DNA from 3 places in the Pseudoalteromonas sp. CNC9-20 genome. Region 1 is predicted to be linked to each of the others. Evidence: predicted binding sites of a transcription regulator. Region 1 holds the regulator's gene; each other region holds the start of a gene.
The links. The regulator LexA, encoded in region 1, represses DNA repair genes until DNA is damaged. The targets are predictions, from matches to a motif close to TACTGTATNNNNATACAGTA.
Positions count from the first base shown of each region.

Region 2: the regulator LexA is predicted to act here: its motif matches at 2,021-2,040, upstream of ruvC (crossover junction endodeoxyribonuclease RuvC).
Region 3: the regulator LexA is predicted to act here: its motif matches at 3,220-3,239, upstream of dinG (ATP-dependent DNA helicase DinG).

Region 1 is NZ_JAKRFS010000004.1:8,235-13,268, reverse strand. It holds gene MHM89_RS10280 (cytochrome c oxidase subunit 3) at 1-414, opposite strand, end outside; gene MHM89_RS10275 (cytochrome c oxidase assembly protein) at 434-976, opposite strand; gene ctaD (cytochrome c oxidase subunit I) at 976-2,550, opposite strand; gene coxB (cytochrome c oxidase subunit II) at 2,547-3,680, opposite strand; gene lexA (transcriptional repressor LexA) at 3,999-4,616, opposite strand; gene MHM89_RS10255 (HNH endonuclease family protein) at 4,836-5,034, shown strand, end outside.
Region 2 is NZ_JAKRFS010000001.1:202,174-207,207, forward strand. It holds gene MHM89_RS00885 (DUF72 domain-containing protein) at 1-2, opposite strand, end outside; gene aspS (aspartate--tRNA ligase) at 189-1,967, shown strand; gene ruvC (crossover junction endodeoxyribonuclease RuvC) at 2,079-2,600, shown strand; gene ruvA (Holliday junction branch migration protein RuvA) at 2,603-3,223, shown strand; gene ruvB (Holliday junction branch migration DNA helicase RuvB) at 3,237-4,244, shown strand.
Region 3 is NZ_JAKRFS010000001.1:105,875-110,908, forward strand. It holds gene MHM89_RS00480 (primosomal replication protein) at 1-359, opposite strand, end outside; gene MHM89_RS00485 (TSUP family transporter) at 359-1,135, opposite strand; gene dinG (ATP-dependent DNA helicase DinG) at 1,136-3,208, opposite strand; gene MHM89_RS00495 (DNA polymerase II) at 3,356-5,034, shown strand, end outside.

The DNA of each region.
Region 1 (5,034 bases):
CCATGAGGCGCTAAATTCAGGCCATAACACTTCGTTGGTCATCAAGTTATTACCCTCACCACCAAGCCAAGGTACAGCCAACATACGGGCATAAAATAGCGCCCCAAAAAAAGCGCCAAAGAACATGACTTCTGAGAAAATGAACCAGCTCATTCCTTGTTTAAATGAACGATCCATTTGCGCCGAATACAAGCCACTTTGTGACTCATTAATCACATTGCGAAACCACCCCACCAGCATGTACACCAGCACCGCAATACCAGCAATAAGCCAATAGGTACCAGAGCCACCGCCTTGCTCTAACTGCATAACGCTAAGACCCGCGCCCACAGCGATAAAAAACAACGCAACAGCCCCCACTATCGGCCAGGGGCTTTGCTCCGGAACATAATATTTTTCGTATTGATTACTCATTTCGTTAACCTCGCTCGGTTTATCGCGCTTGCGCTGCGAGTAAGTCTTGTCGCTTAGCGCTGATATCAAAGAGGGTGTAAGACAGCGTTAATTCCTCATACTCCTGCGGCAACGCAGGGTCGACATAAAAGCGCAATTGGTATTCAAGCCGTTCATTGGCTTGTAGCGGCTGCTGGTCAAAGCAAAAACACGCCAATTTGTGTAAATACTTGGCTGCGAGCCCTGGAGAAACAGATGGAATAGCCTGCATGACTCGCGGCTCACCACTGGTATTCGCTGCGGCGAATGTCACCACTGTCATCGCCCCGGGTTTCACCACCACTTCTTGCTTTTGCGCTAACACTTCAAAGGGGGCACCACTTTGCGCATGGGTTGTAAAGCTCACCGTCACTTCGCGAGAGTCATCCACATGCTCGCTTTGCTGCGCCTGTTCGAGTGAGGGCTTACCATTAAGCCCTGTTACTTCGCAGAACACGTCGTAAAGCGGCACCAAGGCAAAGGCGAACGCAAACATGCCAATGACGCTGATGACTAGTTTCTTTAATAACGGTGCGTGGTTCATTACTGCACCTTAGGTGGCGTTTCAAAGGTGTGGTAGGGTGCCGGAGATGCTACCTCCCACTCCAAGCCTTCTGCGCCATCCCACACTTTCGCTGGTGCTTGCTCTCCAGCCTTGATGCACTTGAACACCACGGCAACGAACAGCAGTTGAGAGAGACCAAAGGCGAAACCACCAATACTGATAATGGCGTTAAAATCAGCAAACTGCAGCGCATAGTCTGGGATACGTCGCGGCATACCCGCCAAACCTACAAAATGCATGGGGAAAAACAGCACATTAACGCTAACCAACGACAGCCAGAAATGCCATTTCGCTAACGTGGTGCTATACATGTGCCCAGTCCATTTTGGCAGCCAGTAATAAGCAGCGGCCATAATCGAGAACACCGCCCCTGTCACTAAAACATAATGGAAGTGCGCCACCACGAAGTAGGTGTCATGGTACTGGAAATCCACTGGGGTAATTGCCAACATCAATCCTGAGAAGCCCCCGAGGGTAAACAACACAATAAAGGCGATAGCAAACATCATTGGTATTTCAAAGCTGATGGCACCGCGCCACATAGTGGCTACCCAGTTAAATACTTTTACTCCCGTTGGCACCGATATCAACATGGTCGAGTACATAAAGAACAATTCCCCGGCCAGTGGCATACCGGTGGTAAACATATGGTGGGCCCACACCACAAAAGACAGCAAGGCGATGGAGGCCGTGGCATATACCATGGACGAATAGCCGAACAGTTTTTTGCGTGAAAAGGTAGGAACTATGGTGGAGATAATGCCAAACGCTGGCAAAATCATAATGTACACTTCCGGGTGACCAAAGAACCAAAAGATATGCTGGAACATCACAGGGTCGCCACCACCGGCGGCATTGAAGAAATCAGTGCCAAAATACTTATCAGTGAGCACCATGGTCACCGCACCCGCCAACACCGGCATAACTGCAATTAATAAAAATGCAGTGATCAACCAGGTCCACACAAACAGCGGTAATTTCATCCACTTCATCCCTGGAGCACGCATATTAACGATGGTCACAATGACATTAATGGCCCCCATGATGGAGCTTATCCCCATAATGTGAATGGCAAATACAAACAGGGCAGTATTGTCGTTGCTGTAGGTGGTCGATAAGGGCGCATAAAAGGTCCACCCAAAGGCCGGACCGCCGCCTTCCATAAACAGCGACAGCAATAGGATGGCAAAAGCGAATGGCAGAATCCAAAAGCTCCAGTTATTCATTCGCGGCAAAGCCATATCTGGCGCGCCAATCATCATGGGGATCATCCAGTTAGCTAAGCCCGTAAAGGCAGGCATCACGGCGCCGAAGACCATAATCAAACCATGTACTGTGGTCATTTGGTTGAAAAAATGAGGGTCAACCAGCTGAAGTCCTGGTTGGAATAGCTCGGCTCGGATCACCATTGCCATGGCGCCACCGGTTAAAAACATCAACAACGAAAATAATAAGTACAAGGTGCCGATGTCTTTGTGGTTAGTAGTAAAAAGCCAGCGTTTAATTCCGGTTGCAGGCCCGTGATGTTCATGTGTTGCAGCTGCTGTACTCATTGTTCCTCCCCATCAATATAGGCCTGAATCACGCTTGGTTGAACGATGTCTCCGGTTTCATTACCAAAGGCATTGCGTTGGTAAGTAACCACCGCTGCCAACTCTTTAAGCGTAAGTTGACCGACAAATGCCTGCATCGCAGTCCCTGGCTTACCGTGCACCACAATATCGATATGGTCGTTAATATCGCCGGTGGCTATTGGACTGCCTTTAATGGCGGGGAAGACTCCAGGTAAACCAAGCCCCGTAGGCTGATGACAAGCTGCACAGCGCGTGATGTACACTTGCTCGCCCGATGCCATTAGCTCATCTTCAGAGAGGATTTGTTCTAGCAGCTCAGCATCGGCCTGCGCCTGAGCTTGCTTCGCTTGTTTCTGCTCTGCCAGCCAAGCGTCAAACTCTTCAGGGGGTTTTGCTTCTACGACCACCGGCATAAAGCCGTGGTCTTTACCGCATAACTCGGCGCACTGGCCGCGATACGTACCCGGTTCGTTTACGCGTGTCCAAGCTTCGTTGATAAACCCAGGGTTAGCGTCTTTCTTTACTGCAAAATCGGGCACCCACCAAGAGTGAATGACGTCATCTGAGGTCATTAAGAAACGTACTTTTTGATTAGTGGGAATGACCAAGGGTTTATCTACTTCGAGGAGGTAATTGTCGCCCTTATTTTGCGCATTTTTGATTTGCTCTTGAGGCGTTGACAGCAGTGAGTAGAAGCCCACATCGTGACCCATATACTCGTAGTGCCATTTCCATTGTGAACCAGTCACCTTAATGGTGATATCGGCCTTTGTTGTATCCTCCATAGCAATCAGGGTTTTGGTGGCCGGAACAGCCATGGCTATGAGAATAACAAATGGAATCGCTGTCCAAAGTATTTCTACTTTGGTGCTTTCATGAAAGGTAGCGGGGGTGACCCCTTTTGACTTGCGGTGTTTGAGCAGCGCCCAAAACATCACCGCGAAAACAACCACACCAATCACACAGCATATAATAAATATGGTCATGTGTAGTTGGTAAACATTTTCGCTAATGTCAGTTACCCCTTGGCGCAAGTTGTACTTGCTATTCGCGGACACCAATTGAGGGAATAACAGACATAGCAACATGAGGGAGCTCAGCTTCTTCATGTGTACCATCTCCTTATTGTTGCGCAATGCAAGGAAGAGGCGGTTACAGCTTAATACCCAATCTTCGTTATTATTATGCTTTTACCAGTCGACAACTTTGACCCTAAATAAACTGTTGAAAAACCGACCAGCAAAGCCTGTAATATAACCAATTAGTCAAAGATTGAGCTAATAGCAAGTTAATACACTATTTTTGTTTACGTTTTATTAATAAATTAACAGGAATATTCAAGCTGTTAGAAAGCACTGTGGCTAAGGAGGGAACATGGGGAAAGCCCCTAATAACAGACCTATTAGAGGCAAAATAAGTAAATTTAATTACATCCAGTCGGCGTTTCGGATCACACCTACAGCTAAGCCTTCAATATTAAAGGATTCGTTCTCTAAATCGACTTCAATGGGTGTGAATTCTTCATTCTCTGCATGCAGCAGAACCTTACGCCCAGCTTTTTCTAAACGCTTCACGGTGACATCTTCATCAACCCGCGCGACCACCACTTGGCCGTTTTCAGCCACCTGAGTGCGATGTACCGCTAATAAGTCGCCATCCATAATGCCGATGTCTTTCATACTCATGCCATTTACGCGCAGCAAATAATCTGCAGCAGGCTTGAACAGCAGTGGGTCTATCTGGCAGTGACTCTCTATATGCTGTTGGGCAAGAATGGGCTCGCCCGCAGCAACGCGGCCAATTAAAGGCAGGCCCAATTGTTCGGGTTCTTCTTCCTCGACCAATTGAATACCTCGACTCGCGCCAGGCTTCATTTTGATTACGCCTTTCTTAGCCAACGCCTTAAGATGTTCTTCTGCGGCGTTAGCACTGCGAAACCCCAGTGTTTGTGCAATTTCTGCACGCGTCGGCGGCATGCCGGTATCTTTAATAAAGACTTTAATCAGCTCAAGAATTTGCGATTGGCGTTTAGTTAATGGGCGCATACAACTGGGTTTCCATACAGTACATTTAACTGTGAGTATATACAGTTAAATGAAAATCGCAAATAAAATCAGGGAATTTGCTGACCGTTGCAACCTTAATTAATGCAACTTCGCTTTTGTTCATATGCAACCTCACCTCATACTCATAAAGTGATAGGTGACGAATGCGCGACAATGCTTTAAAGTAGCGCTGTTTTAGTCATATTATTAAGCAGTTAGATGACTCGCCAAAGTGTATTTTCAGCGTTCCTTTTACTTATTTCGGCACTGACGATAGGTGCGTGCAAAGCCGATACGGTCAAGATGTCGCGCAGCGGCCTTTGTCACCCTGAAGATTCGGCTCATTATCAACGCACTCAATCTTTTACCCCCTATGCGAACTTAGAAAGCTGTCTAGCAGACGGTGGACGTTTACCAA
Region 2 (5,034 bases), on a different contig from region 1:
ATGGTTAGAGCACGGTTCCTAGTGATTGGCAGCTATGCTAGCACAGCTTTATGGCTTTGGATGTTCAATAAGTGTGCAACTCGGAGTTTGCTTCGTGACATTGACTGCCGTTTTTATATAATTGACGCAATTAATTTGGCCACTGCGTGCTTAAACCAATGCGCGCTTACAATTAAAACAGGAATATTATGCGCTCTATATATTGCGGACACTTAAATAAAAGTCATGTCGACCAAGAAGTTACTCTGTGTGGGTGGATCAACAAACGCCGCGATTTAGGTGGTTTGATCTTCGTCGATGTGCGTGACCGCGAAGGTTTGGTGCAGGTGGTGTTCGACCCGGAAGTTGAAGGGCTTATGGATGTGGCGAATAAACTTCGTCAAGAATTCTGTGTACAAGTCAAAGGGGTGGTCCGCGCTCGCCCTGACAGCCAAGTCAACAAAGACATGAGCACAGGTGAAGTGGAAATTCTGGGTACTGGCCTTGAGATCATTAACCGCAGCGACGCTCTACCACTGGATTTTAACCAGCAAAACTCCGAAGAGCGCCGTCTAAAGTACCGTTACTTGGATCTTCGCCGCTTAGAGATGAGCGACCGCATTAAGTTGCGTGCCAAAGCCACAAGTTTTGTTCGCCGCTTCCTTGATAGCAATGACTTCCTCGATATTGAAACGCCGGTACTGACGAAAGCGACCCCTGAAGGAGCACGTGACTACCTTGTGCCAAGCCGTGTGCATCATGGCAGCTTTTATGCGCTGCCGCAGTCGCCGCAGCTGTTTAAACAATTGTTGATGATGTCTGGCTTTGACCGTTACTACCAAATCGTTAAATGTTTCCGTGATGAAGATTTACGTGCCGACCGCCAGCCAGAGTTCACGCAAATCGATATCGAAACCTCATTTATGAGTTCAGACCAAGTTCGTGGTGTCACTGAAAAACTGATCCGTGATATGTGGCAAGAGTTGCTGAATGTTGATTTGGGCGAGTTCCCGGTAATGGCTTACAGCGAAGCCATGCGTCGTTTTGGTTCAGATAAGCCTGACCTACGTAACCCGATGGAGCTTATTGACGTTGCTGATTTGGTTAAAGACGTTGAGTTTAAAGTGTTCTCTGGCCCTGCCAATGATGAGAAAGGCCGCGTAGCCGTGCTTAGCGTGCCAGGCGGAGCGTCTTTATCACGCAAGCAAATTGACGAGTACACCAAGTTTATCGGCATCTATGGCGCTAAAGGTTTAGCCTGGATGAAGGTCAATGACCGCGACGCAGGTGTGGAAGGCGTGCAATCACCGATTGCTAAATTCTTGAACGAAGAGGTGATCACCGCCTTACTTGAACGCACCAATGCGCAAACTGGCGATATCATTTTATTTGGTGCCGACTCACGCAATGTGGTCAATGAAGCTATGGGTGCGCTGCGCTTGAAGATTGGTTTAGACCTTGAGCTAACTGATTTAACCAAATGGGCACCATTGTGGGTCGTAGACTTCCCGATGTTTGAAGAAGACGATGAAGGTAATCTACACGCTGTTCACCACCCATTTACTGCGCCAAAAGATGTCAGCCCAGAGGAGCTGGAAGCTAACCCTGCCGGCACGCTTTCTGATGCCTACGACATGGTTCTTAATGGTTACGAAGTCGGTGGTGGTTCGGTGCGTATCCACAACAATGCGATGCAACAAGCGGCGTTCCGAGTGTTGGGGATCAATGAGCAAGAGCAACAAGATAAATTCGGTTTCCTACTCGATGCGTTGAAGTATGGTACACCGCCGCACGCAGGTTTGGCGTTCGGTCTTGACCGCCTAGTAATGTTACTTTGTGGTACAGACAATATTCGTGATGTCATTGCCTTCCCGAAAACGACGCAAGCATCTTGTTTGATGACCGATGCCCCGAGTGTGGCAAATCCCGACGCTCTGCAAGAGCTGGGTATCGGAGTGACTGCCTCTGAGAGTGAACAAAGCGAATAAGCGATAGCGATAAAAGAAGCGGCTCAGGCCGCTTTTTTTATGCTTCAGCTTTACACTGGTCATACATACAGTTACCATTTCCATAAGCGAGAATAATAATAAGGTCAGTGGGTGAGTATAATTTTGGGAATTGACCCCGGCTCGCGCTTTACCGGCTATGGTGTCGTGCAGCAGCAAGGGCATAAGTTCCATTACTTGGGCAGTGGCTGTATTAAGTTAGGTGATAACGCCTTCCCGTTGCGTTTAAAAATGATTTTCCAAGGCGTCAGCCAACTCATTGAGCAATTTAACCCTACCGCGTTTGCCATAGAGCAAGTGTTTATGGCCCACAATCCAGATTCGGCACTAAAGCTAGGGCAAGCTCGGGGCGCAGCCATTGTCGCCGCCACCTTGGCCGATATTGACGTGTCAGAATACTCCGCACGGCAAGTGAAACAAGCAGTGGTTGGGCGAGGCTCTGCGGAAAAGGCGCAGGTACAACACATGGTGAAGCATATCTTGAAGCTGCCAGCAACGCCGCAAGCAGATGCCGCCGACGCCTTGGCTATTGCCATGTGCCATGGTCACTCACAACAAAACTTAATAAAACTGTCCGGCCAAGCACGTAAAACCGTGCGCGGACGCTTGAGGTAACAATGATAGGACGAATTAGAGGATTGTTGGTTGAGAAGCAGCCCCCTGAAGTGTTAGTGGAAGCAGCGGGCATTGGCTATGAAATCAACCTCCCCATGAGTTGCTTTTATGCACTTCCCGAGTGTGGCGAACAGGTCACCTTGTATACCCACTTTGTGGTGCGAGAGGATGCGCAGCTGTTATTTGGGTTTAACACCAAAAACGAACGCGCCCTGTTTCGTGAATTGCTAAAAGCCAATGGGGTAGGGCCGAAACTAGGCCTAGGTATTTTATCGGGGATGTCGGCAGAGCAATTTATCCATTGCGTTCATCATGGCGATGCAAGCACCTTAGTAAAGCTTCCCGGCGTTGGCAAAAAAACCGCAGAGCGGTTAGTGTTAGAAATGAAAGACAGGCTTAAAGATTGGGGTCCTGACTTATTTACCCCTCACACTGACGCGGCACCAATAGATGCGCCCAATGGCGATACTTTGGTCGCGAGTAATGCCCAAGACGATGCGGTTGCCGCACTTGAAGCTCTGGGCTATAAAAATGCTCAGGCAGTGAAGTCGGTAAAAGCAGTCGCGAAGCCAGGCATGGCCTCCGAAGAAATGATTAAGCAAGCGCTCAAAGCGATGCTATAACAGAGATACCATCATGATAGAAGCGGATCGGCTGATTGAGCCAGAGGTACAGGGTAATGAGGATGTGGTCGATAGAGCCATTCGGCCTAAGTTATTGGCCGACTATCACGGCCAACCTCATGTTAAACAGCAGATGGATATTTTTATCGAGGCCGCACGCTCACGTAGCGAGGCCTTAGATCATCTCCTTATATTTGGTCCCCCTGGGTTAGGTAAAACCACGTTAGCCAATATTGTTGCTAATGAACTCGATGTGAGTATTAAAACGACTTCCGGTCCGGTGTTGGAGAAAGCCGGCGATCTCGCCGCCTTACTGACAAACTTAGAAGCTCATGATGTGCTGTTTATCGACGAAATTCATCGCATGAGCCCGCATGTTGAGGAAATACTCTATCCAGCCATGGAAGACTATCAACTCGATATCATGATTGGTGAAGGCCCCGCAGCGCGCTCGATTAAACTTGATTTACCGCCATTTACTTTAATTGGTGCTACGACCCGTGCAGGCTCATTAACCTCTCCGCTGCGCGATCGTTTCGGTATTGTTCAACGTTTGGAGTTTTATTCTGTTGCCGACCTTGCCGCCATTGTCAAACGCTCCGCCGATCATTTAGGTTTAGCAGTTGACGAGCAGGGCGCTTTAGAAGTCGCCAAGCGCTCGCGAGGGACTCCCCGCATAGCTAACCGACTACTGCGTCGAGTGCGAGATTTTGCTGAAGTTAAAGGTGATGGTCGTGTATGCATTGATATTGCCGCACAAGCGCTCGATATGGTCGATGTAGACAAAAGCGGTTTTGATTATATGGACCGTAAATACTTGTTAGCGATTATAGAAAAGTTTATGGGCGGGCCGGTGGGGCTGGATAATCTCGCAGCAGCCATCGGCGAGGAAAAAGAAACCATAGAAGATGTGATTGAACCCTATCTAATACAGCAAGGCTTTATCCAGCGTACGCCGCGAGGACGGATTGTATCAGATCATGCCTATGCGCATTTTGGTCTCAGTAAAACAACAGACTAACCTTGGCACACCATGCCGAGCGTTTTGGCTCGGCCCAACCTGCCTCATTCTCTTCCCAATACACCCAAGTCTAGGTCGACGCTATCAAGCTGCTCGCCTCATAAAGCTTATTAAAAGCAGAGTAATTCACAACAGATTAAGCTGTGCTTGGTATCTTATTGCAGGCAAAAAAAAGCCCGCTAACAAAGCGGGCAAAACAACAAGTTGAAGGAAGTAAATCCAAATAAGCCAAGTGAATGAGCAACACTAAAGTTAATCAATCAATGGCCGAGGTGGGGAATCAGAAACCACCTCTTGAACTGTGCATAAGAGCTCAATTGGTTGCGCTAGCTCAGTACAGGGTGAATATTACGGACTAAATGGGCCCTAATCAAACTAGAAAAATTATATTTTTCGGATAAGAAAATCTAATATTGAATAGTTTTTTAAGATGGTAATTTTCATCGTAAAGTATGGGGTTATGTTTTCTTAATATTGATATTAAAGGGAAATATTATTTGTGTGCTTTTTTTGTTCTATTAGATTTACTAGTTTCTAACGTGTAGATATTTTGGCAAATGAAAGCTTATGCGCACAAAGTGCATAAAACGCAATTAATTTGAACTTTTGTTAGGGTTTTAGAGCCCAATAATGGCGTGTACTTTTTTACATCGCATCATTAATTAGGTGTTTAACTTGGGTTTGTAGCAATTCGTGGCAAGGCCATTGTCAGCGCTACAACGACTGGTTACACTAGTGCCCATTGTGTCGTGCTCAAAGACACGTGGAAGTTGTAAACTGCGCCTCAGGA
Region 3 (5,034 bases), on a different contig from region 1:
TTTTGGTACTTTTTTGCCCTCGCCGTAGGTGTATTTTCTTTCGCCCACACAGAGGTTGCTTTAAGCACTTTGACGATGGCTTCTATTTGCTCGGTAATGTGCGTGAGAGCGAAACCATATTGATGACGACCTTGATGCTCAAGGCTTCTCCTTAGTCTTTCAAGTTGCGTTTGCACTTCATCAACGTAATCAACGAGCAGCATACTTTTGCTATTGAACACACTGCGATCGAACAATGCATGTTTGGATTGCATAAAACGATTTTTAGCAAACCAATTGGCTTTATCAAACTGTTCAGCATCGCTGCGCAGACGCTCCAGTTGTTGCTGTAATCGCGCTAATGCATGGCCAGAGCTCATTACAAATAAGCCTCATAGACGAGTTTCAGTGCTAACACAATAACAACGGTGTTAAATACCGGGCGGATCATTTTTGAGCCGAAGCGAATAGCTGAATGAGCCCCCAGCCAAGCCCCTAACATCAAGAATAACCCCATGGTAGCGCCGAGTAAGAAGTTAACATGACCAAGGGCTACAAAGGTGATCAGCGAAATAAAGTTACTGACAAAATTCATTGAGCGGGCTAAACCGCAATTGATCAGCAGGCTCATTTTATAAAGGAGGCTATTTGACGCGGTCCAGAATGTGCCCGTGCCTGGGCCAGCCATGCCATCGAAAAAGCCTAAGGCCAAGCCTTGGAGCCACTGTTTTATGCGCATAGCGCCAGAAAGCAGCGGTAAATCGTTACTCTGCTGTGGACTGAGCTTGCCAAATAAGGAGTAGATAGCGACGGCGATGATCACTACAGGAATGAGTTTGTTGAGAAACTCGGTGCTCATACTATCGACCAATAAGGTGCCTAGGGTAGCGCCGATAGCGGTGGCGAGAATTGACGCAGCCCAGAACTTAGGGTCGAACAAACGTTTACGGTAATAGGTGACACTGGCTGTCAGTGAGCCAAAACTGGCCGCTAACTTGTTCGTCCCTAGAGTTAAATGCGGGGGTAATCCGGCAGTAAGTAGGGCAGGTACGGTTAACATACCGCCGCCGCCGGCGATAGCATCTATAAAGCCTGCAGCAAGGGCTACGGCGCATAAAATGGCCCAAGTCGATGGGTCGAGAGCTAGTTCAAACATCTAATAATCTATTTTTCGTTTAAAGGGCGGCAAGGTATCGAGCATGGCTTTACCATAACGCTTGGTGATTAAGCGGCGGTCGAAAATGGTAATCACACCACTGTCTCTTTCTTTGCGCAGCAGTCTACCACAGCTTTGTACTAATTTCTTGGCGGCGTCCGGTACGGTAATGGATAAAAACGGGTTGCCTCCTTTTTGCTCTACAAACTCTGCTTGCGCTTCTTCAATCGGTGAGGTGGGCACCGCAAACGGGATTTTTGTGATCACTAGATTAGTCAGGTAATCGCCTGGCAAATCGAGGCCTTCAGACAAACTTTGGGTGCCAAACAGCACACTGCCTTGGGCATCATCAATACGGCGCTTATGGCGTCGGATCAGTGTATCCCGAGAGAGCTCGCCTTGCATTAAAATGTCCCACCCCTGTTTACGCAAACGCTCGGCGACATGGTGCATTTGCCAATAGGAAGCAAACAACACCAGATTGGCTTTGGATTTATCTAGGGTATTGGGCAGTGCTTTGGCAAGGTAATCGCTAAACGCTTTGTCGGTTGGTTCACACTCGGTTTTGGGAATATGCAGCTGCGCTTGATTGGGGTAATCAAACGGTGAGGGCACCTTGATAAACTTAACTCCTTGCTCTGAGCGTAGCCCGCTTTCATGGGCAAAATGTTCAAAGGAGCCCAAGGCGCTGAGCGTGGCCGAGCACAATACCGCTCCTGCACACTCGCGCCATAATTTATCTTTGAGGTAAAACCCCACTTCAATAGGGCAGTCACTCAGGAGGTAGTCATGGTGGTTTTTATACTCCATGCGCTTTATCCACCTGGCATGGGGAACGCTTTCGCTTTCTTTAGCATAACTTTGCCACAGCTTTTGTAGCGTTTCTAAACGGGCTATATATTGCCCACTTTCAGCTAAAATAGGGTCAGCAATAAACGGCTTCACATCGCCATCATTCACGTCGCTACTGAGCGCTTCGTGCATCTTGTTGAGGGTGCGTAGCGCCGTTTTACTGGCTTCACTGATATCTTTGGCTTGCACTGTGAGCTGTTGCGGCAGCACTCCGTGTGAGAAACGATAGGTGTCGTCTTCGGTATATTGAAAGTCTGCACTATCAAGCATACTCAGCACGGCTTTCATGCCTCTGGCCACATCATCAAGGGCATCATTGAGTTTAAATTGGCTACCTGATGCGCTGGCGCTAAAAATGGTTTGCGCCATTTTGCCGCTGAATTTGAGTAGTTTCTCGAGCCAATCCTGAGTCCCTTTTAAGGTGGCTGCGGCAGATGAAAAGTCGCGAGTGATATGCGGTAAGTGGTGTGCTTCATCAATCACATAAATACAGTTTTCTGGCTCCGGCAAAATCACGCCACCGCCGAGCTCCAAATCGGCCAATAATAGACTGTGATTGGCCACTAACACATCCATTTGCGCTATTTTTTGCCGCGCAAGATGGAAAGGACAGGTTTGGTGTGCTTTCATCTGCCGTTGGCAGGCATGCTTATCACAGGCAATAAGGTGCCATACGCGATCTGGGATCACGTCGGCCCATGAGTCTCGGTCACCTTGCCACTGTTTGTTTTGGTAAGCATCATGCAGCTGATGCAGGCATTTTTGCTCCATGTCACTCAAAGGGGAGCTTAAAGTGGGCATCAACGCGAGTTGCTCTTGTTCGCCATTGACGGCGTTATGGAGCTTATGGGCGCAGATATAGCGCCCCCGGCCTTTGACCAAATCATAACTAAAAGTAAGACCGCTGTGCTGGGCAAAAAAGGGTAACTCTTTATAGAGCAACTGCTCTTGCAAGGCCACTGTAGCGGTTGCAATCACCAGCTTTTTATTACGTTTGAGTGCCAGTGGTAAGGCACCTAAGCAATATGCCAAAGATTTGCCGGTTCCGGTTCCGGCTTCGACCACGCAAATGCGCTGCTTTTTATCATATTCACCAGCGAGTGTTTTTGCTATTTCTGCGACCAAGTAGTTTTGGCTAGCACGAGGGCGATAATCGTCCATGCTTGAAGCTATCCGCTGATGAGCGTTTCGGATTGTTTTTTTCAGCGGATCGGATAGCATGGTGTATCAACTTATGTATATATTTACAGTGCGACCATTTTAGAGTGTGGCTGCATATGACTCAAGTGACAATTCACTTATGTTGTGATGCTTGGGCAAGACATAGAAAACAACGCGCTGTATTTACTCACTTCTATAGGTATTCGGTTGGCTCCAATAGCAGGGTTTATCCTTTCCGCGCAAACACGGCAACTGAGCGATGGTATCAGTCATGTCTTTTGGCTGGCCACAGACAACGGCCCAGTTAAAGCACAATCTGTCGCTGAGTCTGCGGTATTTTTCGTTGCCCAATCGCAGCAGCAGCGAGTGATAAAATTACTCCAAGCCGCTAACTTACCTTGTGATATCCGCACAGTAACGCTGCACTCTTTTGCCGGTAAACCCATGGCAGGGTGTTATTTCACGCACTTGAATCAGTTTTATGCGGCGCGAGAACAGCTTAAAGAGCAAGGAATTACGTTATACGAGGATGATATCCGCGCGCACGAGCGCTTCTTAATGGAGCGATTTATTCGCGGCGGCGTTTGGGTAGACGGCACCTTTAGTGCTAATGGCACCTTAGCTCAAGCGCGGTTTAAAAGCCATCCCCACTACCGGCCCACTTTGCGGGTTTTATCGCTGGATATTGAATGCAGTGGCGATGGTGTGCTTTACAGTGTTGGCTTGGTGAGTGAACGGTTTAAAAAGGTGCTGATGGTTGGGCGTAGCACCGAAGAGCGCTCGTGGCTTGATTATGTTGAGGATGAGGCCGCTTTGCTCGTGCGGTTACAAGAGCACATACACCATATTGACCCTGATGTGATCGTTGGTTGGAATGTGGTCGACTTTGACTTTCAGCTGCTGTGCTATCGCGCTCAGCAATTGGGTATTCGTCTTAATTTAGGACGCAATAACGAGGCGGTTGTGTGGCGCGGAGGAAAAGTCGCTAAGCTTATAGTTCCCGGGCGCGCTGTACTTGATGGCATTGATATGCTTAAAAACGCCACATATTACTACCCCAGCTTTGCCCTTGATAATGTTGCCCACGAAATCCTTGGCGAGCGAAAGCTTATCGGAAATAAAGACAAAGTTTCCGAGATTTCCCGGCTTTTCAACGAAGATAAACTGCAACTTGCTGAATATAACTTAAAAGACTGTGAGCTTGTATTAGCCATCTTTGCTCGTCTTGAATTGGTCGACTTTGCTATTGTGCGGACCAAGCTTACAGGGCTGCCATTAGAACGGCTAGGAGGGTCGGTGGCGGCGTTCACCAACCTTTATTTGCCATTGTTACATCGCAGTGGTTATGTGGCTCCTAATTTAGGCGATCATGGATTGACCTTCGACAGCCCAGGCGGTTATGTGATGGACTCGGTGCCCGGTCTTTATCAAAATGTTGCAGTTCTTGACTTTAAAAGCCTTTATCCGAGTATTATTCGTACCTTTTGTATCGATCCCATGGGCTTAATAGAGGGGCTCAATGCTCCTGAAGACGCAATTGCTGGGTATCATGAGGCATTTTTTTCTCGCAGCAAGCATCATCTTCCTGATTTGGTTGCCAGCCTCGCACAGGCCCGTCAAGAGGCCAAAAAGCACCGTGACCCTCATCTTCAGCAGGCCATCAAGATTATCATGAACAGCCTATACGGTGTGCTTGGCTCAAAAGGTTGTCGTTTTTACGACCCTAGACTAGCCAGTTCGATTACCCTGCGCGGGCACGATATAATGCAAACAACGCGACAGTGGCTGATTGAATATGGCGTTGATGTGATTTACGGCGATACCGACTCTACCTTTATCGCACTACCCGAAGAGCTTAGTGACGAACAAAGTCATACGTTAGCCAA